One region of the Vibrio sp. V31_P5A7T61 genome, then DNA from elsewhere that is predicted to be linked to it. Evidence: predicted binding sites of a transcription regulator. Region 1 holds the regulator's gene; each other region holds the start of a gene.

Evidence for each region. Region 1 encodes MetJ, which represses methionine synthesis genes. Its sites were predicted from a motif close to TTAGACNTNTANANGTCTAA; they were not measured.
Region 2: metE (5-methyltetrahydropteroyltriglutamate--homocysteine S-methyltransferase) is a predicted target of MetJ. The motif match lies at 1,138-1,157, and genes of this name have one in related genera.
Region 3: CAG58_RS08055 (MetQ/NlpA family ABC transporter substrate-binding protein) is a predicted target of MetJ. The motif match lies at 5,902-5,921, and genes of this name have one in related genera.

The regions. Positions count from the first base shown of each region.
Region 1 is NZ_WXWI01000057.1:17,782-28,830, reverse strand. Features, by position in the region: gene priA (primosomal protein N') at 1-381, opposite strand, end outside; gene rpmE (50S ribosomal protein L31) at 627-845, shown strand; gene CAG58_RS12350 (malic enzyme-like NAD(P)-binding protein) at 1,069-2,355, shown strand; gene metJ (met regulon transcriptional regulator MetJ) at 2,423-2,740, opposite strand; gene CAG58_RS12340 (O-succinylhomoserine (thiol)-lyase) at 2,939-4,105, shown strand; gene CAG58_RS12335 (bifunctional aspartate kinase/homoserine dehydrogenase II) at 4,105-6,507, shown strand; gene metF (methylenetetrahydrofolate reductase) at 6,766-7,659, shown strand; gene zapB (cell division protein ZapB) at 7,724-7,966, opposite strand; gene glpX (class II fructose-bisphosphatase) at 8,253-9,260, shown strand; gene pfkA (6-phosphofructokinase) at 9,361-10,323, opposite strand; gene fieF (CDF family cation-efflux transporter FieF) at 10,575-11,049, opposite strand, start outside.
Region 2 is NZ_WXWI01000025.1:60,103-71,151, forward strand. Features, by position in the region: gene CAG58_RS05190 (DUF4250 domain-containing protein) at 1-135, shown strand, start outside; gene metR (HTH-type transcriptional regulator MetR) at 157-1,068, opposite strand; gene metE (5-methyltetrahydropteroyltriglutamate--homocysteine S-methyltransferase) at 1,326-3,617, shown strand; gene CAG58_RS16805 (hypothetical protein) at 3,719-3,886, opposite strand; gene htpX (protease HtpX) at 4,182-5,045, shown strand; gene CAG58_RS05210 (nuclear transport factor 2 family protein) at 5,237-5,656, shown strand; gene CAG58_RS05215 (SDR family NAD(P)-dependent oxidoreductase) at 5,653-6,378, shown strand; gene CAG58_RS05220 (NAD(P)/FAD-dependent oxidoreductase) at 6,394-7,671, shown strand; gene CAG58_RS05225 (DUF1365 domain-containing protein) at 7,671-8,453, shown strand; gene CAG58_RS05230 (SAM-dependent methyltransferase) at 8,453-9,691, shown strand; gene CAG58_RS05235 (DUF2878 domain-containing protein) at 9,691-10,194, shown strand; gene CAG58_RS05240 (hypothetical protein) at 10,169-10,756, shown strand; gene CAG58_RS05245 (DUF3833 domain-containing protein) at 10,753-11,049, shown strand, end outside.
Region 3 is NZ_WXWI01000033.1:104,479-112,993, reverse strand. Features, by position in the region: gene CAG58_RS08075 (BCCT family transporter) at 108-1,712, opposite strand; gene CAG58_RS08070 (TonB-dependent receptor plug domain-containing protein) at 2,135-4,033, opposite strand; gene CAG58_RS08065 (sulfate ABC transporter substrate-binding protein) at 4,360-5,349, shown strand; gene CAG58_RS08060 (carboxymuconolactone decarboxylase family protein) at 5,454-5,801, opposite strand; gene CAG58_RS08055 (MetQ/NlpA family ABC transporter substrate-binding protein) at 5,951-6,745, shown strand; gene soxR (redox-sensitive transcriptional activator SoxR) at 6,910-7,356, opposite strand; gene CAG58_RS08045 (VOC family protein) at 7,472-7,882, shown strand; gene CAG58_RS08040 (helix-turn-helix transcriptional regulator) at 8,204-8,515, opposite strand, start outside.

The DNA of each region.
Region 1 (11,049 bases):
ATTGCGCCCTTGCTCAGTCAGTCGCCACTCCTTAGTCACCGCAAATTGCGCCGCTTTGCCTTTACGCAACGCACTTGGCATCGCGTTAGCTAGGGTTTCTCCCAGAGGGTAATGGTAATATTGACTGCACCACTGCAATAACCCATAGAGTGTTTCTGGCCATAACGGCTGTGTATCTAATACCGCATGCAGCGATTTCAATTGATGCAAAGGAAAATCGGATTCAGACACGAGAGCAATGACAATCCCCACTAAGGTTTGGCGACCAAACGGAACCGAAACCCGTCCGCCAACCACAGGACACACACCGTCAGCAATCAAATAATCGAAGGATTTATCAAGAGGAACCGGTAAAGCAACACGAGCAATAGTGGGGCGCATAACCATCCGTTAGCAATAAAAAGGAGCAGAAAACACAGTCTACTGGATGACAACCAGAAATTCGACCAACAAAAGTGGTGAAAATAGCGCCGAAAGCAGTTGATCCCATGGCGTGGATTCATTAATATATCGCGCCTTAAAGATGCTTGGCAAATCGGTTTAGCATCTGCATATTATCATTAACATTACGTGTGGTGTCCGGCATTGATCCGGATAGCGACGCGGCCTACATTTGAGGTTATCCCATGAAAGCTGGTATCCACCCAGAATACAAAGAAGTCAGCGCAACTTGCTCTTGCGGCAATGCTTTCACATTTAAGTCAACGCTTGCTAAAGAAAGCATCTACCTTGACGTATGTGACAAATGCCACCCATTCTACACTGGTAAGCAACGTATCGTTGACACTGGTGGCCGCGTTGATCGCTTCAACAAGCGTTTCGGTGCTCTATCCAGCAAGAAGTAATCCTTACTTCACGCGAAGATTATTAAAAGAGAACGCTCCGGCGTTCTTTTTTTATGTGTTCATGTTATTGCTCTCTGCTTTGTCTTATTTGACGCTCATCTGGTCTTATCAGTCTTCATCTTACCGATTTGATGGTTTGTGATCGCAATCCCACCTAGGCAGCTCAATCGACATCCTTTAGAATCATAGTTTCGTTGATAACATTATAAGAGAAGCTCCCCCTATGTCTGATGATCATCGCCAAGACCTCTCGCCACAAGAAGCATTTCGCCAACGCGCTCTTGATTACCATGCACTACCGACTCCAGGTAAAATTGGCATTGCCTTAACCAAGCCGGCCGATTCAGCCAGTGACCTTGCGCTTGCCTATAGCCCAGGCGTGGCAGAACCGGTACGTGAAATCGCCCAACAACCTGATAACGTGTACAAGTACACCGCCAAAGGCAATACGGTTGCCGTCATTTCGAATGGCACCGCAATTCTTGGTTTAGGTAATCTTGGTCCGATGGCATCAAAGCCGGTAATGGAAGGTAAAGCGCTACTCTTTAAACGCTTTGCTGGTCTTGATTCGATCGACATCGAAGTCAAACATCGCACTATCGATGAGTTTGTCGATACCGTTGCCAACATCGCCGACACCTTTGGCGGGATCAATTTAGAAGATATTAAAGCGCCAGATTGCTTTGAAATTGAACGCCGCCTCATCGAGCGCTGTGATATCCCTGTCTTCCATGATGATCAACACGGCACCGCGATTGTAACGGCCGCAGGAATGCTCAACGCGATTGAGCTGCAAGGCAAACAACTCAATGAATGTATTATTGTTTGTCTGGGTGCGGGCGCCGCAGCGGTCGCTTGTATGGAACTGTTGATTAAATGCGGGGCGATGCGTGAAAAAATTTACATGCTGGATCGCCAAGGCGTCATTCATACCCGCCGTGACGATTTAAACGAATACAAGCAATTGTTTGCCAACAATACCGATAAGCGCACTTTGGAAGATGTGATTGCCGGTGCCGATTTATTCCTTGGGGTTTCTGGCCCGAATTTATTACCACCAGAAGCCCTGGCATTAATGGCCGATAAACCCGTTGTTTTTGCTTGCTCCAACCCCGATCCGGAAATTAAACCTGAATTGGCTCATCAGGTGAGAAACGATTTAATCCTCGGTACTGGGCGCAGCGATTACCCTAACCAAGTGAATAATGTGCTGTGTTTCCCATTTATTTTCCGTGGTGCATTGGACGTTCGCGCCAGCGAAATTAATGATGCAATGAAACTTGCCGCTGTCGATGCAATTCGTCAATTAGCCAAAGAGCCGATCCCAAGTGAAGTACTCAAAGCGGCTGGGGTTGAAAAGCTTAGCTATGGTACTGATTATATTATTCCAAAACCAATGGACCCACGCTTACTACCACGAGTCGCCAAAGCGGTCGCTCAAGCCGCCGTCGAGTCAGGTGTTGCCCGTATCGACATGCCAGAAAATTATATGGCAGAAAATAGTCGTTAATGATGACCTTATAGCGACCCTTGATCTAAAAAAACCTAGCGTAGCTAGGTTTTTTTATGGGCATTATTCAGTCATCGTACGCTTCAAACTCAATACCCATTGCGGTCATCAAGGCTTTAGCTTCACTTGGAATATCATCCGGCCTGTCTTTACGTAAATCCTCATCGGTCGGTAAAGGTTGACCGGTATACGCATGCAGAAAAGCTTCACACAATAATTCACTGTTGGTAGCGTGACGTAAATTGTTGATTTGTCGGCGAGTTCTTTCATCAGTAAGCACTTTGAGTACCTTCAACGGAATGGATACCGTGATTTTTTTTACCTGCTCACTCTTTTTACCATGCTCCGCGTAGGGGCTAATATAATCGCCATTCCAGTCTGCCATTGCGCACCTTCGTTGTGTGAATTTGAGTCTACTAATCAAAGTCCCTAATTTTAGCGGGATTTACTGCCATAAGCAAAGACATATAGACATCTAGATGTGTTGACGTCTTCTTTTTTGATCAGTAAAGTGTGACTCTATTGACGATGAGATCCCCTCTGCCGTTAGCCCATTTATTGTAGATTCAGAAAGGAAGCCACTATGACCACTCGCCAACCCGCCACCATTGCGGTTCGCACAGGAATAGAATCGGACAGCCAATATCATGCGGTGGTACCACCGATCTATCTATCGACTAACTTTGGCTTTCCTGCCTTCGGTGAAGTGCCTACCTATGATTATACCCGCTCTGGTAACCCAAACCGTAGCTTACTAGAGCAAACCCTAGCGGATCTCGAAGGGGGGCAAGCGGCGATTGTCACCAACTGTGGAACCTCGGCTATCAATCTGTGGATTTCGACCTTTTTGTCTCCTCAAGAGTGGATTGTCGCTCCTCATGACTGTTATGGCGGTACCTATCGACTGCTCAACTCACGAGCGAAAAAAGGTGATTTCAAAGTCTTGTTTATTGATCAATCGGATCCGACTGCGGTGAGTAAGGCGTTAACGCTCAAGCCCAAACTGCTGCTGATCGAAACCCCTTCTAACCCTTTAGTACGAGTGGTCGATATTCAGCAGCTCTGCCAACAAGCCAAAGCAGCCAATACGTTAGTCGCCGTAGACAATACGTTTTTAACTCCTATTTATCAGCAACCTATCTCCTTAGGGGCGGATTTTGTCATTCACTCCACCACCAAGTACCTCAATGGGCATTCTGATGTGATTGGTGGCGTCATCATCAGCCGCATAGCCGAGCATGGCGAACTATTAGCGTGGTGGGGAAATTGCCTTGGTTCAACCGGCACACCGTTTGATAGTTATATGACCTTGCGTGGCTTACGAACCTTATCAGCCCGGATGCGCGTTCACGAAGAGAGCGCACAACAAGTACTCGCTTACCTACAAACTCAACCTCTGGTTGGGCAAATTTATCACCCTAGCTTGGTCAGCCATCCCGGCCATGAGATTGCGAAACAGCAACAAAGTGGCTTTGGTGCCATGCTCAGTTTTGAATTTGCAGGCACCTTTGAACAACTCAAACACTTTGTCGGTGCATTAGGTCTGTTTTCGCTAGCGGAATCGTTAGGTGGCGTCGAAAGCTTAATTTGCCATCCCGCCTCAATGACTCATCGAGCTATGGGGGAGATTGCCCTTGCCGAAGCTGGTGTCGGCCAACAACTGCTGCGCCTCTCTGTCGGATTGGAAGCGGCTTGCGATCTGATTGCTGACCTTGAACAAGCCTTTCATCAAGCACAGGAAAAAAATTAATGAAGCAGCAGTTACATAAATTTGGCGGTAGTAGCCTAGCCGATGGTGATTGCTACCGAAATGTGGTGGATATTTTACAGCAGTATTCGCAGCAGCACGATCTGGTGGTGGTCTCTGCCGCTGGCAAAACCACCAATCAATTGATTGATTTTGTCAGTCACCTTGAAAAAGATAGTCTAACGGCACATCAACAACTGCAAGCTATCCGTCAGTATCAAACTCAACTGATTGAGGAATTACTGAACGGCGATATCGCCGACCATCTTATGAGTCAGCTCAATCAGGAGTGCTCTCAACTGGCCGCACTCACCCCGCCACTGAACTATGCCCAACAATCCGCGGTGCTGGCGCATGGTGAGGTATGGTCAGCGCGCTTATTGGCAGCACTACTCAATCAGCAACAATTACCCGCGATTGCACAAGACGCACGTGCTTTCTTACGTGCCGAAACTGGGCCACAACCTGAGGTTGATCGCACTCGTTCCGCGCCTTTACTCAAAGAGATTCTTGCTCAGCACCCGCAGCAGCGCGTCATCATTACTGGCTTCATTGCACAAAATAGCGCAATGGAAACCGTTCTGCTTGGGCGTAATGGCTCCGATTATTCTGCAACCATGATTGGCGCTTTAGCGGACGTTGAACGAGTCACCATTTGGAGTGATGTCGCGGGTGTATATAGTGCGGATCCAAGAGTGGTGGATGACGCTTGTTTATTGCCACTGCTGCGCTTAGATGAAGCCAATGAACTGGCTCGATTGGCTGCTCCCGTGCTGCATAGCCGCACTTTACAGCCGGTCGTACACAGCACCATGGAACTGCATTTACGCTCCAGTCACCAGCCAGAATCGGGATCGACACGCATTGAGCGTATTCTCGCCTCTGGGCGAGGAGCAAAAATCATCACCTCTTTGGAGGATGTGCTGCTGATTGAATTGACGTTAGCCGCCGGACAAGATTTCCAACGCCTACAGCACACGGTATTAGCACACCTCAAACGGGCCCAACTGGAGCCATTGGCCTTTGAAGTGCAAGCCGATCAGCATCAACTTCGTCTTGCCTATACCCGAGAGATGGCCAGTGATGTATTCAGTTATCTACAGGACTCGGCACTCGCCACAGAGAGTAAACTCAAAGAAGGTTATTCACTATTAGCCGCAGTAGGTGCAGGTGTAACACGTAACGCGCAGCACAATCACGGTTTTTACCAGCAACTGAAAACCTGCCCAGTTGAGTTTATCTGCACAGCGGAATCCGAGCTCAGCTTAGTGGCAGTGTTAAGACAAAATACGTTAACCGAAAGGGTGATTGGCTTACATAAGCAGCTGTTTCAAGCCCAAAAACGCGTGGCCTTAGCGCTCTGTGGTAAAGGTAACATTGGTAGCAGTTGGTTAAAGCTGTTTGCAGAGCAGCAAACCGAATTAGAAAAACGCTACGGCATGCAATTTTCATTAGTCGCGATTATCGATAGCCAAACCTTTTGGTTTGATGAGGCTGGCATCAATCCAAGCCAAGTTGCGGCTCGATATCAAGATGAAGCACAACCCAATGATGGTCGCTGGCTGCAACAGCTCGGTGAACTGCGTAACTATGATGAGGCCATTGTCTTAGACGTAACGGCCAGCGAACATTTAGCGCAGCAATATTTAGCGATGGCGCAGCATGGTTTGCATTTGATCAGTGCCAATAAAGTCGCCGGATCGGCAGAGGGTGAGTACTATCATCAAGTCAAACACGCTTTCAGTAAAATTGGCCGTCATTGGTTATACAATGCTACGGTTGGAGCGGGCCTACCCATTAATCATACTGTGCGTGATCTGCGTGAAAGTGGCGATGATATCACCGCTTTATCAGGAATTTTCTCGGGTACACTGTCGTGGCTATTTCAACAATACGACGGCTCGACGCCATTTAGCGAACTGGTTGAGTTAGCTTGGCAACAAGGACTGACGGAACCGGATCCACGCCATGATCTCGATGGTTCCGATGTGATGCGTAAACTGGTTATTCTGGCAAGGGAATCTGGTCTGAACATTGAACCTCAACACGTCAAGGTCGAGTCTTTGGTGCCAGAGGCACTGCGTCACTTATCTTTGGATGATTTTCTTGATCAAAGCCATCTGCTCAATCAAAGTCTTGCTGAGCGCTTAGCTCGCGCCCAAAAAGAACATAAGGTGATCCGTTATGTCGCTCGCTTAGAGAAAAATGGCCAAGCCTCGGTTGGCGTAGAGGCCGTAGAACTCGACCACCCACTGGCTAACTTGCGCCCTTGCGATAATATTTTTGCCATTGAAAGCAAATGGTACCGAGATAACCCTCTGGTCATTCGCGGTCCAGGTGCTGGACGTGAAGTTACCGCTGGCGCCATTCAATCGGATCTGAACCGACTCGCCAGCCTGTTATGAGCGAGCATTAACACACCTTACCTCTGCTTGCCTGCTCCTCATTCAACACGTCTCTCCTTTCCAACAGGGAGAGACGCTTCGGCCTCGCTCAATTTCTCTTCAGTTAAATCTGTGAATTTTACTCAGCATCAACATGAAAAACCTTCATACTAGTAATGTTGACATTAAAATCGATTCATTACATTCTGCAGACATATGGACGTCTATACGTAAAGAATGTTGTGTTTGCGTTGTGGTCGTTAGCACAGGGAGAGAAAAATGGGATACACGCACGCCAGTCATATCGACGCTTTAAATCAAAGCATCGCTGAAGTTTCAGATATCAATGTCTCGTTTGAGTTTTTTCCACCGAGTACACCGCAAATGGAAGAAACCTTGTGGAGCTCGGTGCATCGCTTAAAAGAACTCAAACCCAAATTCGTTTCCGTGACCTACGGAGCAAACTCTGGTGAGCGTGATAGAACCCATTCGATCATTAAAGCCATCAAAGATCAAACCGGATTGATCGCGGCACCGCATCTGACCTGTATTGATGCCAGCCGCGAAGAATTAATCACTATCGCCGATGACTACTGGCACAACGGCATTGAAAGTATTGTCGCCCTACGTGGTGATATTCCACCGGGTGGTGGCAAGCCGGAGATGTACGCCGCTGACTTAGTTGCTCTACTCAAATCTCGCCACGATTTTGATATTTCCGTGGCCGCGTTTCCCGAAGTGCATCCAGAAGCGAAAAGTGCCCAAGCCGATCTGCTCAATTTAAAACGTAAAGTCGAAGCGGGAGCCAACCGAGCCATCACTCAGTTCTTTTTTGATATTGAGAGCTATCTACGCTTTCGAGATCGCTGCGTTGCCGCCGGAATCGATGCCGAAATCATTCCCGGTATTTTACCCGTTTCAAACTTTAAACAAGCCGCACGCTTTGCCGCGCAAAACCACGTTAAAGTGCCGCAGTGGATGGCCAAGCAGTTTGCAGGATTAGATGATGATCCGGTCACTCGACAATTAGTTGGGGCGAGTCAGGCTATTGATATGATTAGAGTCCTGAGCCGCGAGGGGGTAAAAGATTTTCACTTCTACACCTTGAACCGCGCCGAAATGACCTACGCGCTTTGTCATACCCTTGGTGTACGCCCGATTGCAGTGGCTTAACCAACGTATATAACAATAACGCCGAACAAAGTTCGGCGTTATTAGCAATCAGCGTAGGTAGAGATTACTCAACCTCTTCCATCTTACCTAGCAGGCTACGGATACGTGTTTGCCATGCTGCATGCTCTTGTTCCATTTCTTGGGCTTTTTGCTCAAGCTCTGCACGGCTGGCTTTTAATTCATCCGCTTCTTGCATGAGCTGTTGTTTCTCTTCTTTCAGCTCTTCCACTTCCATTTGCAGTAAGGCGATGGTATCAACCGCAGTTTGAATTTTTGCTTCGAGTTGTTCTAGTACTTCAAAAGACATGTGACTTACCCTTGTTTATTCCGTGATATGAATTCAATTCACTCTATTTAACCATTCTACTCAGCCATGCGCAGAGAAACACTTACTATATTCGATCTTGTTCGCTATTCGGTCAAAAAAACAACGCAATTGACGCTATCTTTACTTCTCTCGCTTAAAGCGCCCTTAAAAGACAAAGTGTTGATCCACTACAAGGCTTGCAACGCTAAATAGCAAACGTTTACTTATGAATGTGCTAGAATTCGCGCAACTTTTTTATCCTCTTTAATTTGTGGTTGGAGTAAGCATGAAACGCGATTTAGCAATGGCTTTTTCTCGGGTAACCGAAGGTGCTGCACTGGCAGGTTACCAATGGCTTGGCCGAGGTGATAAAAACGCGGCTGACGGCGCAGCGGTAGAAGTAATGCGGATTTTATTGAATAAGACAGAAATCAATGGCGAAATTGTTATTGGTGAAGGAGAGATCGATCAAGCTCCGATGCTCTATATCGGGGAACAGGTCGGCTTAGGTGGTGACGATGTCGATATCGCTGTCGATCCCATTGAAGGGACACGAATGACCGCGATGGGTCAATCCAATGCATTGGCGGTATTGGCAGCGGGAGAAAAAGGCAGTTTTCTCAAAGCACCGGACATGTACATGGAAAAACTCGTCGTCGGTCCTGGAGCCAAAGGCTGCATCGATTTAAATAAGCCATTAGCCGATAACTTACAGGCCATCGCCACCTCACTGGATAAAGCGTTACACCAACTGACGGTAGTGACTCTGGCGAAGCCGCGTCATGATGCCGTGATACGCGAGATGCAGCAACTGGGTGTACGGGTCTTTGCGGTGCCGGATGGCGATGTGGCCGCATCGATTCTTACTTGCATGCCAGATAGCGAAGTGGATGCTATGTACTGTATTGGGGGTGCTCCTGAAGGGGTGATTTCTGCGGCGGCGATTCGGGCCTTGGATGGCGATATGCAAGGTCGCTTATTAGCGCGCCATCAAGTCAAAGGCGATAGTGAGGATAATCGTATTTGGGGAGCCAAAGAGTTGGCTCGCTGTGCCCAAATGGGCGTACAAGCTAACCAAGTACTGGCACTCCATGATATGGCACGCAGTGATAATGTCATTTTCTCGGCGACGGGGATCACCAAAGGCGATTTATTGGAAGGCATTAGCCGACAAGGTAATATCGCGACGACCGAAACGCTGTTGATCCGTGGCCGCTGCCGAACCATCCGACGGATTAAATCCATCCATTACTTAGAGCGTAAAGATAGCGATGTGTTACCGATGATCCTTTAAGGCATGGTACTCGATTCAACGTTACGAAGAAAAAAGACCGCAATGCGGTCTTTTTTGATTGGTGATTGTTTTCTTCACTCAGGTTGAATAACCCGCGTTCTTAAAATAACTCTTCAGCCACTTTGTACAAATCTTGGCGCACCGGACGCTTCATGGTTTCAATCGCTTCAATGATATCATGATGAACCAGTTCTTCTTTTTGGATACCAACGCAACGACCACCATGTCCTTCTAGCAACATATGCACCGCATAGTTACCCATGCGTGAAGCTAAAATACGGTCAAATGCGGTTGGTCGACCACCACGTTGAATATGCCCCAGTACTGTTGCACGAGTTTCACGACCGGTTGATTTCTCAATTTCTTTTGCCAACTGGTTGGCGTCGGTCATCAGTTCCGTTAACGCAATGATCGCGTGTTTTTTGCCTTTTTTGATCCCGTCTTGGATATTAGAAATCAGTTGCTGCATATCCAGACCCGTTTCCGGCGTAATGATGTACTCACAGCCACCAGCAATCGCTGACATCAGGGTTAAATCACCACAGTGACGGCCCATGATTTCCACAATGGAAATACGCTGATGTGAAGAAGACGTATCACGCAAACGGTCGATCGCATCGATAACGGTATTAATCGCCGATAAATAACCGATGGTGTAATCAGTACCCGCAATATCGTTATCGATCGTGCCTGGTAAACCAATGCAAGGGAAGCCCATTTCGGTGAGCTTTTTCGCGCCCATGTAAGAACCATCACCACCGATCACAACTAAAGCATCAATATTGTGCTGCTTTAAATTCTCAATCGCTTTTAAACGCACTTCTTCATTACGAAACTCAGGGAAACGCGCTGAACCTAAAAAGGTACCGCCTTTGTTGATCACATCAGAGACGCTGTAGCGATCCAGTTGCTTAATGTTCCCTTCATAGAGTCCAAGATAACCATCATAGATACCATAGACACCTAAACCTTCACCTAATGCAGTACGAACAACGCCACGAATCGCTGCGTTCATGCCGGGCGCATCACCACCACTTGTCAAAACACCGATATTTTTAATCATGCTCACCCTCGATTTTTTGAGAATTCAAAACTCATTTTTAGTTGTGCTCATTCAGACAAAACAAGCAACAATATTGTGCGTTATGTTACCTCGCCCTATAAGGAATACTACTGTTATTTGAGCGTTTTTTTGTAACTTTATTACTTATGTAAGAGTATTACAGTTTTATCCTATCGCTTCGTTGATTCATATCAGGATACTGTTTTTTAATTAAACTGACTGAAATATAGTCAAGTTGAGCGCACTTTGCCTTACCACGTCGATAATTTTTGTTTACGTTCCACATTAAACACTACGGAGTAAGGATCTTGGTGAATAATCACATCCGCACCGGGAAATAGGTGGCGTAGTTTTTCTTCAACTTGATCAGAAATGCGATGGGCTTCAATCAGCGGAATATGATCATCTAATTCGAGATGCAATTGAATGAATCTTACCGGCCCCGCCATGCGCGTTCGCAATTGATGAACCCCTAACACACCATTGACCGACAAACAGGCGGCCCGAATCTGTGCCAGCTCGTCATCAGGGAGTTTTCTATCCAGCAGCGTTTGCACCGCCTGATAAGCCATGCCAATCGCACTGTATAAAATGTACAAGCCTATCCCAATAGCAAAAATCGCATCGGCTTGTTTAAAACCCAACCAACTCAAACCCAGAGCCAAAATAATCGCCGCATTCATGTATAAATCGGTTTGGTAATGCAAAGAATCGGCGGCAATTGCT
Region 2 (11,049 bases), on a different contig from region 1:
AAGCTGCGGCTTGAATGTGATAGCTTGGGTGAATTGGTCTCAATGTATGAGATGAATGAAGAACATGTGGTTGGTAAGCTGCAAAACTTAGGTTTTAGGTACGACCCTCTCACCAACCAGTTTAAAGCGGTCTAACTTTACGATGCCTATTGATTTTTAAGCCATCTTGACCCCCTCAAGGTGGCTTTTGCATTGTTGGCGAGCAATAGCGAAGAAGGCTTGTAAGTAATGTTTGTTTTTTTCACTATTACGAGTTGCCGCAAATAGCCTGCGCCACAAGCCATCGCCTAGCGGCTTACTGGTGATCAACCCTTGACGTGAAAACTCACTGATCGCCCAATTTGGCAATGTTGCTACTCCTAATCCTGCAGAGACCATCTGCACCAACATCAGAGTGTTATCGGCTTGTTTCCATTTTGCGGGTTCAATACCTGCCGGTTGTAAAAAGTGCTTTACGACATCCAAGCGCTGTTTTTGTACCGGATAGCTCAGCATGGTTTGGTCGGCTAAATCGTGCGCACTAATCGAGGTTTTCTCTGCTAATGGATGAGTGGTTGCCGTGATCAAGCGCATTTCAAAATCAAACAGCGGCTCATAATGCACTTCAGAGCGAGGAAGAATATCTGATGTGATCACTAAATCAAGCTCTCCAGCCAGCAATGCAGGGAGGGGCTCAAAGCCAAAACCAGAAGAAAAATCGAGAGTAACGCTCGGCCAAGCAACTTGATATTCACGTAGCGCAGGCATCAACCATTGAAAGCATGAATGACACTCAATCGCCATGTGTAATCGGCCATTAACGTCTTCTTTTAGACTAGCCAGTTCATTTTCGGCTTTCGCCAGTCTCGGCAGTATTTCATCGGCGACTTTCAATAAAATATCTCCTTCAGAGGTAAAGCGCACAGGACGCGTTTTACGCAAAAAAAGTTGCCCACCAATTCGTGCTTCGAGATCTTTAATTTGATGCGATAGAGCCGATTGCGTTAAGTGGAGACTCGTCGCTGTTGCGGTTAGCGATCCTGTCTCACGTAGCGACACTAAGGTTTTTAAATGTTTAAGTTCTATCATGCGTCACCGTCATCGTTTTATCTTTATTCTGGTCTATTGCTATTTAACTTACGTTGTTTTTTTGGAGCTGTAAACATCTAGATGGCTATTTGGCATTTAAAGAAGTGAAGTTATCGAACATCAACATGAATTTATTTAATAAACAAGTTGAATAATTGGCGATTGTACCGGCCATGGATTAGCGAGATAGTTTGGACATCCGGACATCTTTGGTGCGATGGATGTCTGCAAAAATGAATTATAAAAGGATAACAACCATGGCAACGACAACACATATTCTCGGCTACCCACGTATCGGTGAAAAACGTCAACTGAAATTCGCTTTAGAGCAATACTGGCGAGGTGAGATAACGCAAAATCAATTGCAACAGCTAGGCAGTGACATTCGACAACAAAACTGGCAATGGCAAAAAGATGCAGGATTAAGTTTTGTCACGGCTGGCGATTTTGCTTGGTATGATCATGTGTTAACGACCACCTTGTTACTTGGTCATGTGCCTAAGCGCCATCGTGATGGTTCGCCTGATCTGGATACCTTATTTCGTGTCGGTCGTGGTCAATCGCAAAATAGCTGTGGCTGCAGTGGCAGCGCCGCCTCGGATATGACCAAGTGGTTTAATACCAATTACCACTATATTGTGCCAGAGTTTAGTGCTGATGATAGTTTTGAAGTCAGTTGGCCGCAGCTGTTTGATGAAGTTAATGAAGCGATTAAAGCTGGTCATCAAGTTAAACCCGTGTTGCTAGGGCCATTAAGCTACTTGTATTTAGGTAAAGAGGTCGAAGAAGGATTTGATCGCCTAAGCTTATTACCAAGACTATTAACGGCGTATCAAGCTATTTTGGCTAAATTAGCCAAGCAGGGCGTGACGTGGGTACAAATTGATGAACCGATTTTAGCCCTTGAGTTAGAGCAAAAATGGCAAGATGCGTTTAAATTAGCTTATCAAGTTCTGCAAGGAGAGGTGAAACTGTTACTCACCACGTACTTTGATTCGGTGGTTGATAGCTTAGATAACATTATTGAATTACCGGTCAATGGTTTGCACATCGATCTTTCAGCCGCGCCTCAACAGTTAAATAGCGTGGTTGAGAAGTTACCTCAAGATTGGGTGTTATCGGCAGGGGTGATTAATGGTCGTAATGTATGGCGTGCAGATTTAGCCGCATTATTAACGTCATTACAACCCGTAAAAGAACAATTGGGTGACAGGCTCTGGTTGGCCAGTTCTTGCTCTTTATTACACAGTCCGGTGGATTTGGACTTAGAGTCAACTCTATCAGCGGAGGTGCGCAGCTGGTTTGCTTTTGCCAAGCAAAAAATTACCGAAGTGGCTTTACTCGCGAAAGCGCTCGATGGCGATCAAGCGGCGATCTTAGCTTGCGATACTTACAGCTTACCAATTGTCGCGCGAAAAAGTGCCCTGCATGTTAATAAGCCTCAAGTGCAAACACGTTTACAGAATATTAGCCAAGCACTGGCAGAGCGCAGTGCACCATACAGTGAGCGAGCCCATCATCAGCAAGAAGTATTAGGTTTACCATTATTACCGACGACGACGATTGGTTCTTTCCCACAAACGGGCGATATCCGCGCTGAGCGTAGTGCTTATCGACAAGGTAAATTAACTCAAGATCAATACGAGCAAGCGCTTAAAGGGCATATCGCCGATGCGGTGCAGCGTCAGGAAGCATTAGGTTTAGATGTATTAGTACATGGTGAAGCTGAACGTAATGACATGGTGGAATATTTTGCGGAAAACCTCGCTGGCTTTCAAACCACGCAATTTGGTTGGGTACAGAGTTATGGCTCGCGCTGCGTTAAGCCAGCAATCGTAGTGGCCGATATTGAAAGAGAGCAGCCAATCACAGTAGGTTGGTCGATTTATGCTCAGTCATTAACCAGCAAGCAAATGAAAGGGATGTTAACTGGGCCTGTGACCATTTTATGTTGGACATTCCCACGAGAAGATATTTCTCGTCAGCACATTGCTCAGCAATTAGCACTGGCTTTACGTGATGAAGTTGCTGATCTGCAAGATGCGGGCATCAATATTATTCAGATTGATGAGCCAGCGATTCGTGAAGGTTTGCCGCTGAAAAAGCGCGATCACCAAGCGTATTTACAGTGGGCTGTGGAGGCTTTTAAGATCTCTGCGGCGGTGGCGCGCCCAGAAACACAGATCCATACTCATATGTGCTACAGCGAATTTAACGAAATTATTGATTCTGTCGCTGCGTTAGACGCCGATGTGATTACCATCGAAACCTCACGTTCTAATATGGAATTGCTTAAAGCATTTGAGGTATTTAATTACCCGAATGCGATTGGCCCTGGTGTGTATGATATTCATTCCCCTAATATTCCTTCACAACAATGGATAGAAGGTTTACTCCGTAAGGCGGCGGAAAAAATTCCGGTTGAACGTTTGTGGGTTAATCCGGACTGTGGCTTAAAAACGCGTAATTGGCCAGAGGTGGAAGCGGCATTAAACAACTTGGTGCTTGCAGCAAAAGCACTACGTAATGAGTGGCAAGCAAAAGCTTAACACTTCGGTTGAAGGATGTTTTTCTGTTGAACATAAAAAAGCCGCCATGGGTTTAAATGGCGGCTTTTTTGAGAACGTTCATTTTTTGATGGTTCTCAATCTTATTTATCTTGTGATAGACCGAGTAACGATTGTTGGATATCACTGACTGGTGTTTGCATGGTTGGCTGAGTGGTAATGCCCAATTGCTGTTTTGCTTCTTCAACGGTTAATCCTAGATGACAACACAGTAAATCGATTGCCATTTGGTAGCTATTGACTTCGGCCATGGTGGTAGTTTCCTTTGCTTGCTGTGATATATCCGCTTTTTAGCTGAATCTGCAAATAGTTTGCTTATAGCCATTGACTTAGATCAATCTAATCGCTTTAACTACGCCCCTCAATAAGACCAAAGTCTAACTTTTTACTGATCGGATCTGTTGGTTAATTTCTCGGACATTAAATGTTGCAATTTAGCACTTAACCTTGAATATTAAATCGATAACACTATCTCTATATAAAAGTAAAAGTTGACTGATATATCATCGGTACAATTAATCAAAACATCCTATTTGGAGAGAAGTAATGAAGCGAGTATTTTTATTCTTAGCAACCAACCTAGCCGTTGTGCTGGTGCTCAGTGTTGTTCTGAATATCGTTTATGCAACAACAGGCATTCAGCATGGTAGTTTGTCTGGCTTGCTAGTTTTGGCAGCGGTATTTGGTTTTGGTGGTTCATTTATTTCACTTCTTATGTCAAAAAGTATGGCTCTGCGCTCGGTAGGAGGCAGAGTCATTGAAACGCCACGCAATGAGATGGAACATTGGTTACTGCAAACCGTCGAGCGTCAAGCGCAGCAAGCGGGTATTGGTATGCCGACCGTGGCGATTTATGATGCTCCTGATATGAACGCATTTGCTACAGGTGCCAAGCGTAACGACTCGTTAGTCGCTGTATCGACCGGTCTATTGCACAACATGACTCGTGATGAAGCAGAAGCGGTATTAGCCCATGAGGTAAGCCATATTGCTAATGGTGACATGGTAACCATGACATTGATGCAAGGCGTGGTGAATACCTTCGTGATATTCCTATCGCGTTTTATCGCTAATATTGTTTCTTCTCGCAACTCAGATGAAGGGCAAGGTAGCAATATGATGGTTTACTTTGGTGTCTCTATGGCTTTGGAATTGGTGTTTGGTTTCTTAGCCAGCTTTATCACTATGTGGTATAGCCGCCATCGTGAATTTCATGCGGATGCAGGCGCTGCTCAACTAGTGGGTAAACACAAAATGATTGCCGCTTTAGAGCGTTTGAAAATGAGTCACGAGTCGCAGTTAGAGGGGTCGATGATGGCGTTTGGTATTAACGGTAAGCGTACGGTTATGGAGCTATTGATGAGCCATCCACCGTTAGATAAACGTATTGCCGCATTACGTAACTCATAATCCATTATTTATCATTCATTAACCAGCCTTCGGGCTGGTTTTTCTTTTTTATCGATTGATCGTTTTATCTCTTCATGTCGTATCTCATTTTTATAAAGTTGTACAAAATTTTTTTTGTACAACTTTATAAAATGCACTATCTTATCATTATATTGTACGAAAAATTATTTTGTATAACTACGAGGTTCCACATGGATGTTCAAACGGTTGGTCAATTCTACTGTCAGCTCAGCAAGCATACTTTGCATCGTTTGCCTGAAATTTACCATCAACACGTGGTTTTCGCTGACGCTGCACACCGTATTGAAGGTCTAGAAAGCTTACATCAGTACTTTGTTAACCTTTATCAGAATGTGCAGCGATGTGAATTTACTATTCATGAACAACATCAAATTGAACAAACGGCTTTTCTCGTCTGGACGATGCACTTACAGCATCCTAAGCTTGCCAGTGGTCGAGTGATTGATGTTCAGGGTATGAGCCAGATTAAGTTTCAAGACGATAAAGTCATTTATCATCGAGATTATTTTGATTTAGGTGAAATGCTCTACGAGCAATTACCGCTGCTGGGTAGCTTAGTTCGCGCGGTGAAACGGAGGTTAGGCCAATGAATGGTGTCTTGATCACCGGAGCCAGTTCAGGCATAGGTTTGCAGCTTGCTAAAGATTATGCTCAACAAGGTTGGTCGGTGATTGCTTGTGGGCGTAATTTGACGGCATTGCAAACATTACAAGCCGAGTATCCCACGATTGAAATTCTGATTGCCGATGTCACTGATCGTCATGCCACACTCAACGCTTTATCTTCTTTGACGGTGGTTCCAACCCTTTGGATTCTCAATGCCGGAAGTTGTGAATACATTGATGATGGCGTCATGGACTCTGCATTATTAGGCCGCGTTTTTGAGGTTAATGTACTGGGTATTGCGCACTGCATTGAGGGCATTCAACCTTATCTAACTCAGGGACATCGAGTGGCTTTTGTTGGCTCTATCGCCAGTGAGCTTCCCCTGCCAAGAGCGGAAGCTTATGGTGCTTCAAAAGCGGCGGTCAACTACTTGGCTCGAACGTTACGATTAGATTGGCAAGCCAAGGGGGTAGAGGTTACGACCATCTTCCCGGGTTTTGTCACTACACCTTTGACCGATAAAAATACCTTTCCTATGCCGATGATCATTACCGTCGAGCAAGCCTCTTTGGCGATCAGGCAAGGACTGGCCAAAGGTAAGCAGAGCATATATTTTCCTGCGGTATTTACTTGGATCATTCGTTTAATTGCAGCACTGCCTTACCGCTGGCAGCACGCTATTGTCAAACGATTAGTTGGCGCATAGAAGGACAACATAACAATGAAAATTGCCATTATTGGAAGTGGTATATCAGGGCTCACTTGTGGGCATTACTTGCATCAACAGCATGATGTAACAATTTTTGAAGCGAATGATTATATTGGTGGGCATACCGCCACAGTAGATGTTGAACTGAACGGCCAGTCTTATGCGATTGATACGGGGTTTATCGTGTACAACGATCGCACGTATCCAAACTTTATCAAAATGATGAATGAGATTGGCGTACGTGGCGTTGCAACACAAATGAGTTTTAGTGTACGTAATGATGCCAATGGCCTTGAGTATAATGGCCATACCATCACGACGTTGTTTGCTCAGAAGCGTAATTGGTTTAAGCCAAGTTTTTATCGTTTTATCCGCGAAATATTACGCTTCAATCAACTCGCTAAAGCCGCTGCGGCTGATGCAGAGCATAGTGTTCAAACTCTCGGAGAATTTTTGCATCATCATCAATTCTCTGATTATTTTTGTGAGAATTATATTTTACCGATGGGAGCGGCGATATGGTCCTCTTCATTGGCCGATATGCGTGCTTTTCCTTTGACGTTTTTTCTGCGTTTTTTCCTCAATCATGGCTTATTAGATATTACTCATCGTCCTCAGTGGTATGTGATTGAAGGGGGCTCTCGAGCGTATATTGAACCGTTAACCCAAGGATTTCGCGATAAGATTCGTCTCAATGCTCCTGTTGAGTGGTTGCGACGGAGCGGACAAGGTATTGAACTGCAAGTGCATGGCAAAATTGAACACTTTGATGAGGTGATTTTTGCTTGTCACAGCGATCAAGCCTTGGCTTTATTATCGGATGCTAATCATATTGAGCGTGAATTACTCGGTGCCATGGGTTATCAAGCCAATGAAGTGATTTTACACACGGATACCAGCTTATTACCAAAGCGAAAAGCGGCTTGGGCATCGTGGAACTATCGCTTGGCAGGGGACGTGGATCAAGAGACCCGTTTGCCGGCTTTAACTTACAATATGAATATATTGCAGCATATTGATAGCTCAGAAACGTTCTGTGTCACCTTAAACAGCAGCGAAAGTATTAATCCCAATAAAGTGCTGCGTAAATTTACGTATCATCATCCGGTATTTAACCGTGCCGCGATAGCTGCCCAGCAACGCAAAGCAGAGATCAGTGGGGTTAATCACACCTGGTTCTGTGGTGCCTACTGGCATAACGGTTTTCATGAAGATGGTGTTAAAAGTGCATTAGATGTTGTAACCCGCCTTAGCGCGCAGACCAATACGGCTCAGCAAGGGGCTGCGTAATGCACAGTCAAGATAACGCGGTAAGCAGTGCCTTAATGGTTGGACATGTGCGTCATCGGCGTTTATCGCCAGTGGCGCATGATTTGACCTACCCACTCTTTATGCCTGCGATTGACCTCGATCAGTGGTCTGAGCTTCAGCAAAACGTGTGGGGGTTGGGTGAGAAATGGTGGCATTGGGCACGTTTTCGTCGTCAAGATTATCTTGGTCAAGGTGATTTGAAAGCTGCGGTGCAAGATAAAGTTCATGAACTCACTGGTGAGCGTATCGAAGGTAAAGTATTGGCAGTGGTCCATTTACGTTACCTCGGTCTCTATTTTAGCCCAGTCAATTTTTATTACTTGTATGACCATCAAGGAGAATGGCGCTATTTATTGGCAGAGGTCAGTAATACGCCATGGAATGAGCGTCACTACTATGCGTTACCGGCAGAGGCGGGGGAGGATAATCAGCATTGGCAACATGCTAAAGCCTTCCATGTTTCACCATTTAACCCAATTGATCAGCAGTATGTTTGGAAGCTAAAGCCGCTCAATCAAGGCTTAATGGTGCATTTAGAGTGTCATCGTCAGCATAAAGAATTCGATGCGACGCTGACCTTAAAAGCGCGGCCTTTTACGTCTGCTCAATTACTTAAGCTATTAATGAAAACGCCAATCATGACAATTAAAGTGATGGTGGGAATCTATTGGCATGCGTTGAAGTTATGGATAAAAGGAGCACCTTTTTATGCTCATCCAGATTCATCGTCAGTAAACAAAAATAATAAGGAGAAACGCTAATGTCACACTCTTCTTCTTTGGATATGCCCAAGACGCTAACTGTGTTACAAAAAGGGGCGCGGGCAATGGCATTCAAGTCTCTCAACCTAATGCAAATTGGCTGTTTAACCATCAAAGAATCGTTCAATGAAGTGGGTATTGAACAGTTTGGTCCAGCTCAAGAGGGGCAGATCCACGCGACGGTAGAGGTTAAACATCCTCATTTCTATGCTCGTTTACTCAAAGGTGGCAGTATCGCCGCCGCAGAAGCCTACATGGATGGTTGGTGGGATAGCCCCGATTTAACCGCAGTGATGGAACTAATGGCGCGAAATTTAGCCGCGCTCGATAAACTGGAAGCGCAAAGTAGTATTGTGATGCGCTGGCTCAATCAAATGGGGCACTGGTTAAAGCGTAATTCCCTTGGTCAAGCTAAGCAAAATATCGAAGCGCATTATGATCTTGGTAACGATCTGTATCAAACCTTTTTAGATAAAAGAATGCTGTACTCTAGCGCACTTTATCTAAACAGTGCTGACAGTTTAGAGCAAGCACAACTGAATAAAATGGAGCGTTTGTGTCAGCAGTTGCAATTGCAAGCCAGCGATCATGTGTTAGAGATCGGGACAGGCTGGGGAGCGATGGCGATTTACATGGCACAAACTTATGGTTGTAAAGTGACCACCACGACTATTTCTGAAGAACAGTTTGCCTACACACAGGCATTAGTTGAGTCGCTGGGTTTAACGGACCAAATTACCTTATTAAAACAAGATTATCGTCAGCTCACGGGACAGTTTGATAAATTAGTCTCTATTGAGATGATTGAAGCGGTTGGTAAAGCTTACTTAAAATCTTATATCCAACAGTGTAATCAATTATTGAAGCCACAAGGCTTAATGGCGATTCAAGCGATCACGATTACCGATCAACGTTATGACTATTACAGTAATAATGTTGATTTTATTCAAAAATACATCTTTCCTGGTGGTTTTTTACCCTCGATTACCGCCTTAACTCAAATGGCAACTCGGTTTAGCAATTTGGTGGTGCGCAATGTTTTTGATATTGGGTTAGATTATGCGCATACCTTAGCCGATTGGCGTTTGCGTTTTGAAGCGGCGTTACCAGAGGTGCAACGGTTAGGCTACGATGAACGATTTATTCGTATGTGGCGTTATTATTTGTGCTATTGCGAAGGTGGTTTTCAGGCTCGGACGATCAGTACGATTCATATGACCTTCCAGAAAGGTGCTTAATGCGCAAACTACTGCTGCCTTCATTACTGTTTGAAGTTATTTGGTGGTCTGCTGTCTGGGGCCAGGCCGACTGGCAATGGTTGACTTTAGTGTTGGTCATCATCGCTTGGCTTAGTATGGCCTACACTCAGTTAACATCACTTTTCCCAGTAATGCTGTTGGCCGGAGCGGGAGTGCTATTGGATATCATCAATGGTGCCATCGGCCTGTTTGTTTTTCCTACGGAGCATCCTATTCCATTTTGGTTGGTTATCTTATGGTGTGGTTTTGCATGGTACGCTCGGTTGCTTATCCCTGCGATTCAACACCACTCGCCACGTTGGATTATTATTTTAGGTGGCTTGGGTGGCGCTGTCAGTTATTGGGCCGGTTATCGATTTGCGGCAGTGGATTTTCAATGTACGGTTCTGACCGTAATGGGCATTTTATTTGTCCAATGGGCAGGGCTCACATGGTGCTTATTAAAGGTGTTTAGTCATGCAAGGAACGCTCAGCGTGTATAAATGGGTTATTCGTATTTCGTTCTTGGTCGCCATGATGTTGTCTATTTCGCTGAGAGCAGAAGCGGATAAACCACAAGGAGAAAGGCACGAGGTGTGGCGTGATTGGCCAGTGGTTGGACAGGCTACGCTATCGTGGTTATTTTGGGATGTTTATCACTCCCAACTACGTTCTCCCGATGGTCAATACCAGAAGCAGCCCGGTCAAGAGGTGGCGACTCATCCTTTGGCTTTAGAGATCCATTACCTACGTACGATTCGTCGTGAACAGCTATTGGAGGCCACCGAAAAGCAGTGGCAAAAACTCGGCTACTCTGCAGCAAACATTGAGTCATGGATGGCCCAGTTAAGTCACCTATTTCCAACGGTAGAAAAAGATCAGCGCCTCGTTTATCTCTCGGATGGTCAGCATGGACAGTTGTGGTATTTTCCAACACCAACAGATAAACACGTTCGTGGCGAGGTGATTGACCCCCAAATGAATAAGGCATTTTTGGCCATTTGGTTATCACCACGGAGTGATTACCCTAGATTAAGAAATCAACTGGTAGGAAAACGCGGATGAAAAAGTATTGGCAAGCTCTTTGGTTAAGTGTTGCACTGGTGTTGGTTGGCTGTTCAACAGAGATCAATGATTATCAGGATGCAGAGCCAAAGTTTGATCTGTTCAACTATTTTTCAGGCACAACCCACGCTTGGGGGATGGTGCAAGATTATACCGATAAACAAACACGACGCTTTGAAGTCTTGATCGAAGGTTCGGTAGAGGGGGATGTACTGACTCTGGTTGAAGACTTTATTTTCGATGATGGTGAGGAGAGTCAACGTATTTGGGTGATCACTCGCACTGGAGAGGGT
Region 3 (8,515 bases), on a different contig from region 1:
AAAGGCTGAAAGTTTTAGGAACTTAGAGCCTTTATAAGCCATCTGTAGGATCGTTCAACCGATCATTTATCTCTTAACTGATCGGCATTAGGCTTTTAGCCCCTTTGTTATTTCATCAATATGCCTTGGTCTTTGGCCATTTGAGTCGCCATTTTAGGCGCTTGCCATAGTGAAGGCAGTAAAATCAGTGAAGCGGGTACGGCGGTGATGACAATGAAAGATTGTAGCGCTGAAATGCTCCCTTCTCCCATTGATATCAGAACGATCGCCATCGCTCCCATCACTACGCCCCAAAAGGTCCGAATCGCAGCATTAGGATTAGCCTCGCCACTGATCACGACGCTAATCGTGTAGGTCATTGAATCCCCAGTAGTGACAATAAAGGTGGTGGTTAACACCAGAAATAGCAAAGCCATTAAGGTCGGGAAGGGCAGTTGAGCGGTGATTGCCAATAATGCACCAGGTAAGTTAAACCCTTCAAAACCTTGAGCAATAACGCCTGGGTTAGTCAATTCAAAAGCCAATCCACTGCCGCCAACAATACTAAACCAAAAACAGGTGATCAGCGGAGCGGCGATACTAATCGCAAGAATCAATTGGCGTACTGTGCGTCCACGTGAAATGCGTGCAATGAAGATCGCCATCATCGGTCCGTAACCAATAAACCAGCCCCAGAAAAAGACTGTCCACCAACTGAGCCAATCTGTGTCAGCACGATAGAGCGCCATAGGAACAAAGTTATCAACCATCAAGGCGACACCTTGTAAGTAGCCATCAATAATAAATCCCGTTGGGCCAAAAGTTAGGATAAACAGAACTAAAATCACCGCCAAAATAATGTTATAGCGACTGATCACTTGAATGCCTTTACTTAAGCCACTTAACGCAGAAAAGGTATACATTGCCAGCGCAAACAAAATAACGATGATTTGTGTCGTGAAAGTATCGGGTATACCCCATAGGGCATGCAGTGCGTAGCTAATTTGCAAACCTAAAAAACCAATCGGGCCAATAGTCCCTGCGGCAACCGCGATAATACTCAGAGCATCAATTAAGTTAGCGACCCAGCCGGTAACGGCCCGTTGACCTAAAATCGGATAAAGCAGAGTACGAGGTTTTAGAGGGAGTCCTTTATCGTAATGTAAATGCATCAGTACGATGGAAGAAAGGCAACCTAAAATGGCCCAAGCTAAAAATCCCCAATGCATAAAAGATTGTGAGAGTGCGTTGATGGCCATTGTCGATAAATCGGCGTCAGCAAAAATCGGTGGAGCGTTAACAAAATGAGCAATAGGTTCGGCGGCGGCCCAAAAAACACCGCCACCAGCCAGTAAAGTGCAAAGAATGATTGATAACCATTTCATATTATCGATTTCTGGCGATGTTAAACCACCTAAACGCACCGATCCGGTTTGGGTTAAAGCCAGCGCCAAACCAATCACAAAATTAGCCAATAACAGCAGTTGCCAAAAGGCACCAAAACCTTGAGTGGCATAACGAAAACCAGAATCAATCAGAGAAGTGAGCAGCTCAGGAGAGGTAACCGCTAATAATACGAATAAGGAGAGGAAGCTACCACTAAGCCATAATACGGGATTATTAAGCTCAAGTTTTTGTGATAGTGAGGCGTTGTTATTCTGCGGGGGGTGTGTGGCGGAGTAATCGGATGCCGTCATGCAAGACGCATCAACACTCAAAGAAACTTTAGACATAAAAACTCGCTTTTTACCTAACAAATTTAGGAGGTATGGTTGTCACAATAATAGAAAATTGTGATGTCCATCATAAAAGCTGGTCATGCTAACACAGAATAGATTGAGAATGCATCCGTTTTGCTGGTCGAAAAACAGGCATGTTTATCACTGTCGAGACATTTTTATGCTCTGGTTTTAGAGGGTTTCGCCCCTAGCTGAGAGTAACTGAGGCCGTCGAGACCATATTCAGATAACTCACGATGCTGCTGGGCGAGCTTAGGTGAGTAAAGCTTTTCATGATCTAATAAAGAGCTTTAGCCATTGAGTGGCAGAATTATCACCCGATGAGAGGCGTAACAATACCCAAACGAAGATGAAAATAGGGTGAGGAGAGGACCTCCCCACCGCTCAATGCTATCGAACAACAACGTTAGCATCGATCAGAACTGGTATGTTAATCCAGCATAAACCGTACGCCCTTGGATAACCTCAGTGTAGGTCTCTGGGCTAGAGATATCTTTATCGGTTAAGTTATTGATACCAAATTTAATATCAATATCGTTATTGTGACGGTAACGCAGGCCAAGATCCAAGGTGGTGTATACTCCCGCAATATCATTATTACCAAGCTCACCACGGACTTCACTGCGGTAGTGTAAACGAGCAAAGAGATCAGTTGAATCTGTCATAAACCACGTCGTTTTTACCGTCGCTTCATGTTTAGAAGTACCGACAAGTCGCTCACCACTGATGTCATCTTTGGCATCAAGATAGGTATAAGAGATATCAAAGCCTACATGATCAAATTGGTGTTGCGCATACAGCTCAAGGCCCTTAAGGGCGGCTTTGTCTACATTGACGAAAGTAAAGTCACCACTACTCTGACGCACTTGCTGGATGATGTTATCCACATGGTTGTAGAACACGGTAATATTCGCGCTGGTGGCATGGTGATTAAAGTAAGCCCCTAATTCGCTAAAAGTACCCGTTTCTGCTTTTAAATCTGGGTTGCCATAGACCACACACTTACCACCACAACCTGGTGCAGTATAAGACGGAGAGATTTGTGCTATGGTTGGGGCTTTAAATGCTGTCCCTACGCCTGCTTTCATGCTCCAGCTATTGGTAAAGTGATGGTTTAGATAACCACGGTAAGTAAGTTCACCATCAAAAAGAGAGTCGTGATCGTAACGAGCGCCAAGGATAAAATGTGTATTTTGTGCTACTTCTAAATCAGTCTCAATGAAACCTGCAGATGTGGTTCGATTTGCCAGACCACCAGAAAAACGGTCATTTTCTACTTCGGCTTTACGAGACTCGGCACCAATCGCCAGATCGTGTTGACCGAGTGCAATCACGGTTTTGCCATCGACGCCATAATTTTTTTCGCGAATATCGGATGACGCAACATCGTATGCGACATCAAAATCACTGTAATGTAGGTTGGCTTCGACACTGACATCGTAGTTGTGGTATCCATAACCCAAGTTGTAACGCTGCATTTTACGCTCTTGTTCAAAGCGACGACCTCCCCACATTGCGCTACCTAATTGTTGTTCATTAGAGAGTTGTGCTTCGAGACTGAGTGAGTGGGTATCATTGATAGCAAAATCAAAAGTATTGACTAAGTTGTAGTTCTCTTGGGCACGACGCTTAGTGAAATCAGTCGCTTGTGGGTAAAACGATTCTTTTATATCGAGGTAGCTACCGTAAACGGTGTAGCTGATGGCATCATTAATTGGCATCGAGTAGTACAAACCATAGATCTGACCATTACCACCTTTATCTCCCTGATGTCTCTGGCCCTCTGCGCTGAAGCTGCCTTCTGGATTACCGCTGTTTTTGCGTGTGATAACATTGACCACACCGCCCATTGTATCTGCGCCATACAGGGTTGACATTGGGCCTCGGATTACTTCAATGCTTTCCACTGCAACACTTGGTGTAATACTTAATGCGTTATCACTGCCGCGCCATAGAGCCTCACGACTGTAATTACGCTGACCATTTAATAGCACTTGAGTGTAGTCGTTGCTCAAACCACGGATGCGTACAGCACGTGAGCCATTAGCTTGACTAGAAACGTTCACGCCGGGAATATCGGCGATCAGGTCACCAATATCCGCATTCATTTGGTACTGACTTTGTTCTTGCACATCTATTACGCTAATTGTCGCAGGAGCGTCAATTAAGGCTATCCCTTGGCCTGCGTTAGCAGTAACGACTATAGTCTCCACGGTTGTGTTTTCTGTCCCTGTTTCATGGTTCTGGGCATTCACCGGAAAGGTCAGCGCTACCACTAAGCAAGAGGTTATCGATTTTAATCTATTTCTTTTCATCACTCATTCCGAGGTTAGTATCGAGTTCTATTTAAGGCCAAGGATAATAATGATAACGCGAAGTGTTGTCATTATTGTTTGTGGGGTTTTGTGTTATTTATATAGAAAGTCTGCGAAATGAAAGATGAAAAGTGCTAAAAGCTATCTAGTTATAGAGTTAAATTCTGATCGCGTACCATAGTCGCCTTGATCTTCTCTGCGGGGCTGAGTGAGCGCCGGAAAAGTAGAATATTCCAAAAGTGAATATGCAATCGATTTGTATTTCTAACTTGGTTATAAATGTTGTGCTAATTTGCTTGTCGCATATTAACTAAGGAAGATGACTCATGCGTACATGGCTACTCGCTCTATCTCTATTCAGTGTTTCTCAACATACCTTGGCAAAAGATGCCGTGTTATTGAATGTTTCTTACGATCCGACCAGAGAGCTTTATCAACAATATAACGCCGCATTCGCCACTTATTGGCAAGCAGAAAACGGACATAATGTCACGGTTAGGCAATCCCACGGCGGATCAGGTCGACAAGCAGTTTCCGTGATGAATGGTATTGAATCCGATGTCGTGACTTTAGCACTCGCTTATGACATTGATGCCATTGCCGAGGGGGGAAGAATCGCTCCCAATTGGATTCATCGCTTACCTTATAATTCAGCGCCTTATACATCGACGATTGTTTTTTTGGTCCGAGAGGGGAACCCTAAAAATATTCGAGATTGGGATGATCTCATCAAACCTGATGTGGAAATCATTACACCTAATCCGAAAACCTCGGGTGGCGCTCGCTGGAATTATCTTGCCGCATGGGGATACGCTTTAGATCAGTATCAAGGTGACGAAGAAAAAGCGCAGCAATTTGTTCAGTCGATTTATGAAAATGTCAGCGTTTTAGATACGGGGGCACGTGGCGCTTCGAACACGTTTGTTGAGCGGAAAATAGGTGATGTGTTGATTGCTTGGGAAAATGAAGCTCTGCTCGCGGTGAACAAATTAAATCATCATGGCTTACAAATCGTAGTTCCGAGTCGCTCTATTCTTGCTGAGCCTACCGTGAGTTTGGTTGATCGAGTAGTCGATAGAAAAGGAACTCGTGAGGTCGCACAAGCGTATTTGGCGTATTTATATTCTCCAGTCGGCCAAGAGATTGCCGCGCAAAATTTTTATCGACCAAGAGATCCTGATATCGCTGAGAAATATACGGAAGTGTTTCCTCATTTAACACTATTTACTATCGATGAGGTTTTTGGCGGTTGGCAGCAGGCACATCAAACTCATTTTGCACAAGGCGCAACATTCGATCAAATCACTCGTCGTTGATAATACGTTGATTGATAAAAATGATATTGCCATAAGTGGTTGGGGATTGTTGCTGGAAAGTGTTTACGCTTATCTCCCCAACCTATTTTAGCTTCAGGCGTTATTTATTGTGATTCAGCGGCAAACTCTTCAATTGCTCCCAGTGCTTGAATACCATAAGTTAAGGAAGGGCCTCCTCCCATCAGTACAGCAACATCGATCACTTCAACCAGCTCGGCTTGTGTCGCCCCAGCTTTTAACGCTGCAAAAACGTGAGCGGCGATACAACCATCACAACGTGCAGCGATACCAATACCGAGTGCAATCATCTCTTTGGTTTTCAGATCCAGCTCACCAGGAGCCATAGCGGCTTTATGTAATTGCATAAACGCAGATAAGGTATCAGGGCTTTGCTGTTTATAAGATTTACCTAAGGTATTGTTGTCTTTGAGTAATTGAGAATAAGATTTCATACAACCTCTTTGTTAGTTCTTGCTAAATAAGTTTAATCTAATATAAAGTGCAACATAATAAAAAGCAAATCGAGTTGCGAATTATTCTATTGCGTTTATTATGGACGTCTAGAAGTCTTTGTTTTTTGTGAGTAGAAAGGATGCTGAAAATGAAAAGTACGATTCGTTGCGCGTTAGCGATAACATTACTGCTGGGGCTGACGGCATGTGGTCAAAAAGAACGCTCTGAAATTAAGGTCGGAGCAACCGTTGGGCCACATGCTCAAGTGGTTGAGGCCGTCGCTAAAGAAGCGGCTAAACACGGTTTAACGGTAAAAGTTGTTGAATTCTCTGATTTTATTACTCCCAATGCCGCACTGGCCGATGGCAGTATCGATATTAATAGTTATCAACATCAACCGTTTTTAGACAACTACAATCGTCATCATGGGGCAAAGTTAGTATCGATTGGTCACTCGATTTTAATGCGGATGGGGATTTATTCGAATCGTCATGGATCATTACAAGACTTACCTGATAATGCACGGATTGCGATTCCCAATGATCCAACTAACGGTGGACGTGGTTTACTGCTGTTAGCTGATGCGAATTTAATTACGCTTCGTGATGGTGTCGGTTTCAATGCAACTCCAAGGGATATTGTTGAAAACCCGAAAAATTTGCGGTTTCTTGAAGTCGATGCCGCTCAGTTACCGCGAACTTTAGATGAAGTTGATGCGGCAGCGATTACGATGAACTATGTGATGTCAGCTGGTATTGATCCTAAAAAACAGGGGATTTTTCTTGAATCCAATCAAGCACCATTGGCGGTAATGGTTATTGCCACTCGTGAAAACGAGCGAGACAACGCGGTGTATCAGCAATTTGTACAGATTTTTCAGTCGGCCGCGGTGAGTGAATTTATTGCCGAAACGTTTAACGGTACGATTGAGCCTGCTTATTAGATACCTGTTTTAAGTTTTTGAATAGGAAGCGATAAGACTAACCCCTTCTTATTTACAGCGGCAGCGATATTGGTTACGTTCGTTTTCCCTAAAGCCTAGAGTCTATCTAGGCTCATTGCCACTATGGATGACCTCTACTACTCTATGGCTTGCTGCTGTCTTCCTTATTTTATATGGCACTGCTCTAAAAGTACGGGTCCAGTTCCTAGTTTGGCCAGTTTGTCTTCTGGATTATACAGTGGGCAAGTTTGCATCGATAAACAGCCGCAACCGATACAACCGTCAAGCGTATCGCGCAACTTTTCCAATCCAGCAATTCGTTCATCTAAACGCTGTTTCCACTGTGCTGATAGTGCTTGCCAGTCTTTTTGAGTTGGCGTTCGACTATCAGGTAATGTTGCTAATGCTTGCTGTATTTCTGCCAGAGAAATCCCTAGCTTCTGAGCTGCTTTTATCACGGAAACACGACGTAAAATATCTTTTCGGTAACGGCGTTGATTACCTGCGTTGCGGTCACTCTTAATCAGTCCCTGACGTTCATAAAAATGCAGTGTACTAATACTTATCCCACTGCGCTGTGCGACTTTCCCCACTGTCCAATCGTTTGACATATTGTGCTCAGCCTCATCTTTTGTTCATTTTTCTATAAAAAAGCAAAAAAACACTTTACCTCAACCAAGGTTAAGGTTTTAGCCTGTGTCTTCATCAAGCACAAGGAGAAGAACGATGAAAATTGAACACATTAATCTAGTCATAAAAGATTTAGAACAATCATTACGCTTTTACCGAGCCGCTTTTCCTCATTGGAAAATACGCGCGAAAGGTGGTGGCGAGTGGTATGGCAAAGCCAGAACTTGGGTGCATTTTGGCGATGAAAATCATTACCTTGCGCTCAATGAGTTTGGCGAAGGGAGGAACAGAGATCGTACTGGGCACAGCGTTGGCTTAGCGCATTTTGCTTTTGAAACTCAAAACCTTGATGCAGTGATCGCACGTTTAGAGCAAGCGGGTTTTGAGATTGCTGATAATGGAACTAATGAGGCTTTTCGTCGTAATGTTTACTTTATCGATCCCGATGGGTTTGAAGTGGAATTTGTACACTATTTAAGTGATTTACCTAATGAGCGTAATACTTAGCTCGATGAAGTAGAGAAAGCGAATAGATAACGTCATTAGATGCTAAGCTATTGATTTTAAATTATTGCAGGCAAGAAAAAAGACGTCCTGAGACGTCTTTAAACTATGAATTGGTGGGCTGGCGGGAGTTGAAATGGTTTCTCACTTTTCATAAATTCAGTAACTTATATCGATGTTGCCAATTTGGTGTTGCATCAAATGTTACATCAATTTCCTACTTCAAAAGGAACTGAACCCGCGTCGATGTATTACTAAATCATTTAAAAATGCTAGCTTGTTATAGCAATTTGATCTAAAGCAATAGCGCTGATACTGAGTATTTTACCCAGCCTCACTATCTATTAGTAGCGATTTTAACACATCGGGAGAAGACGGTAGCATTCCGACTTTTAAGCCAAATGGTTTGAATACCTTGTTGAGAATCTCTGTATTGTAGCTGCCCCGATCATTCTCTATATCTGAGAGTGTTTTTCTTGAGACATTTACAAGTCTTGCGAACACATCCTGTTTGAGTCCCAGTATATTAATGCGTAAACTTTTCAACGCTTGGCCTTGTGTTAGCTCTCCAAGCAATAAGTGTTTGATGATTTTGTTTGCCTCGGTTTTGCGTTCTGCTGCACTTACTGCTTTGGC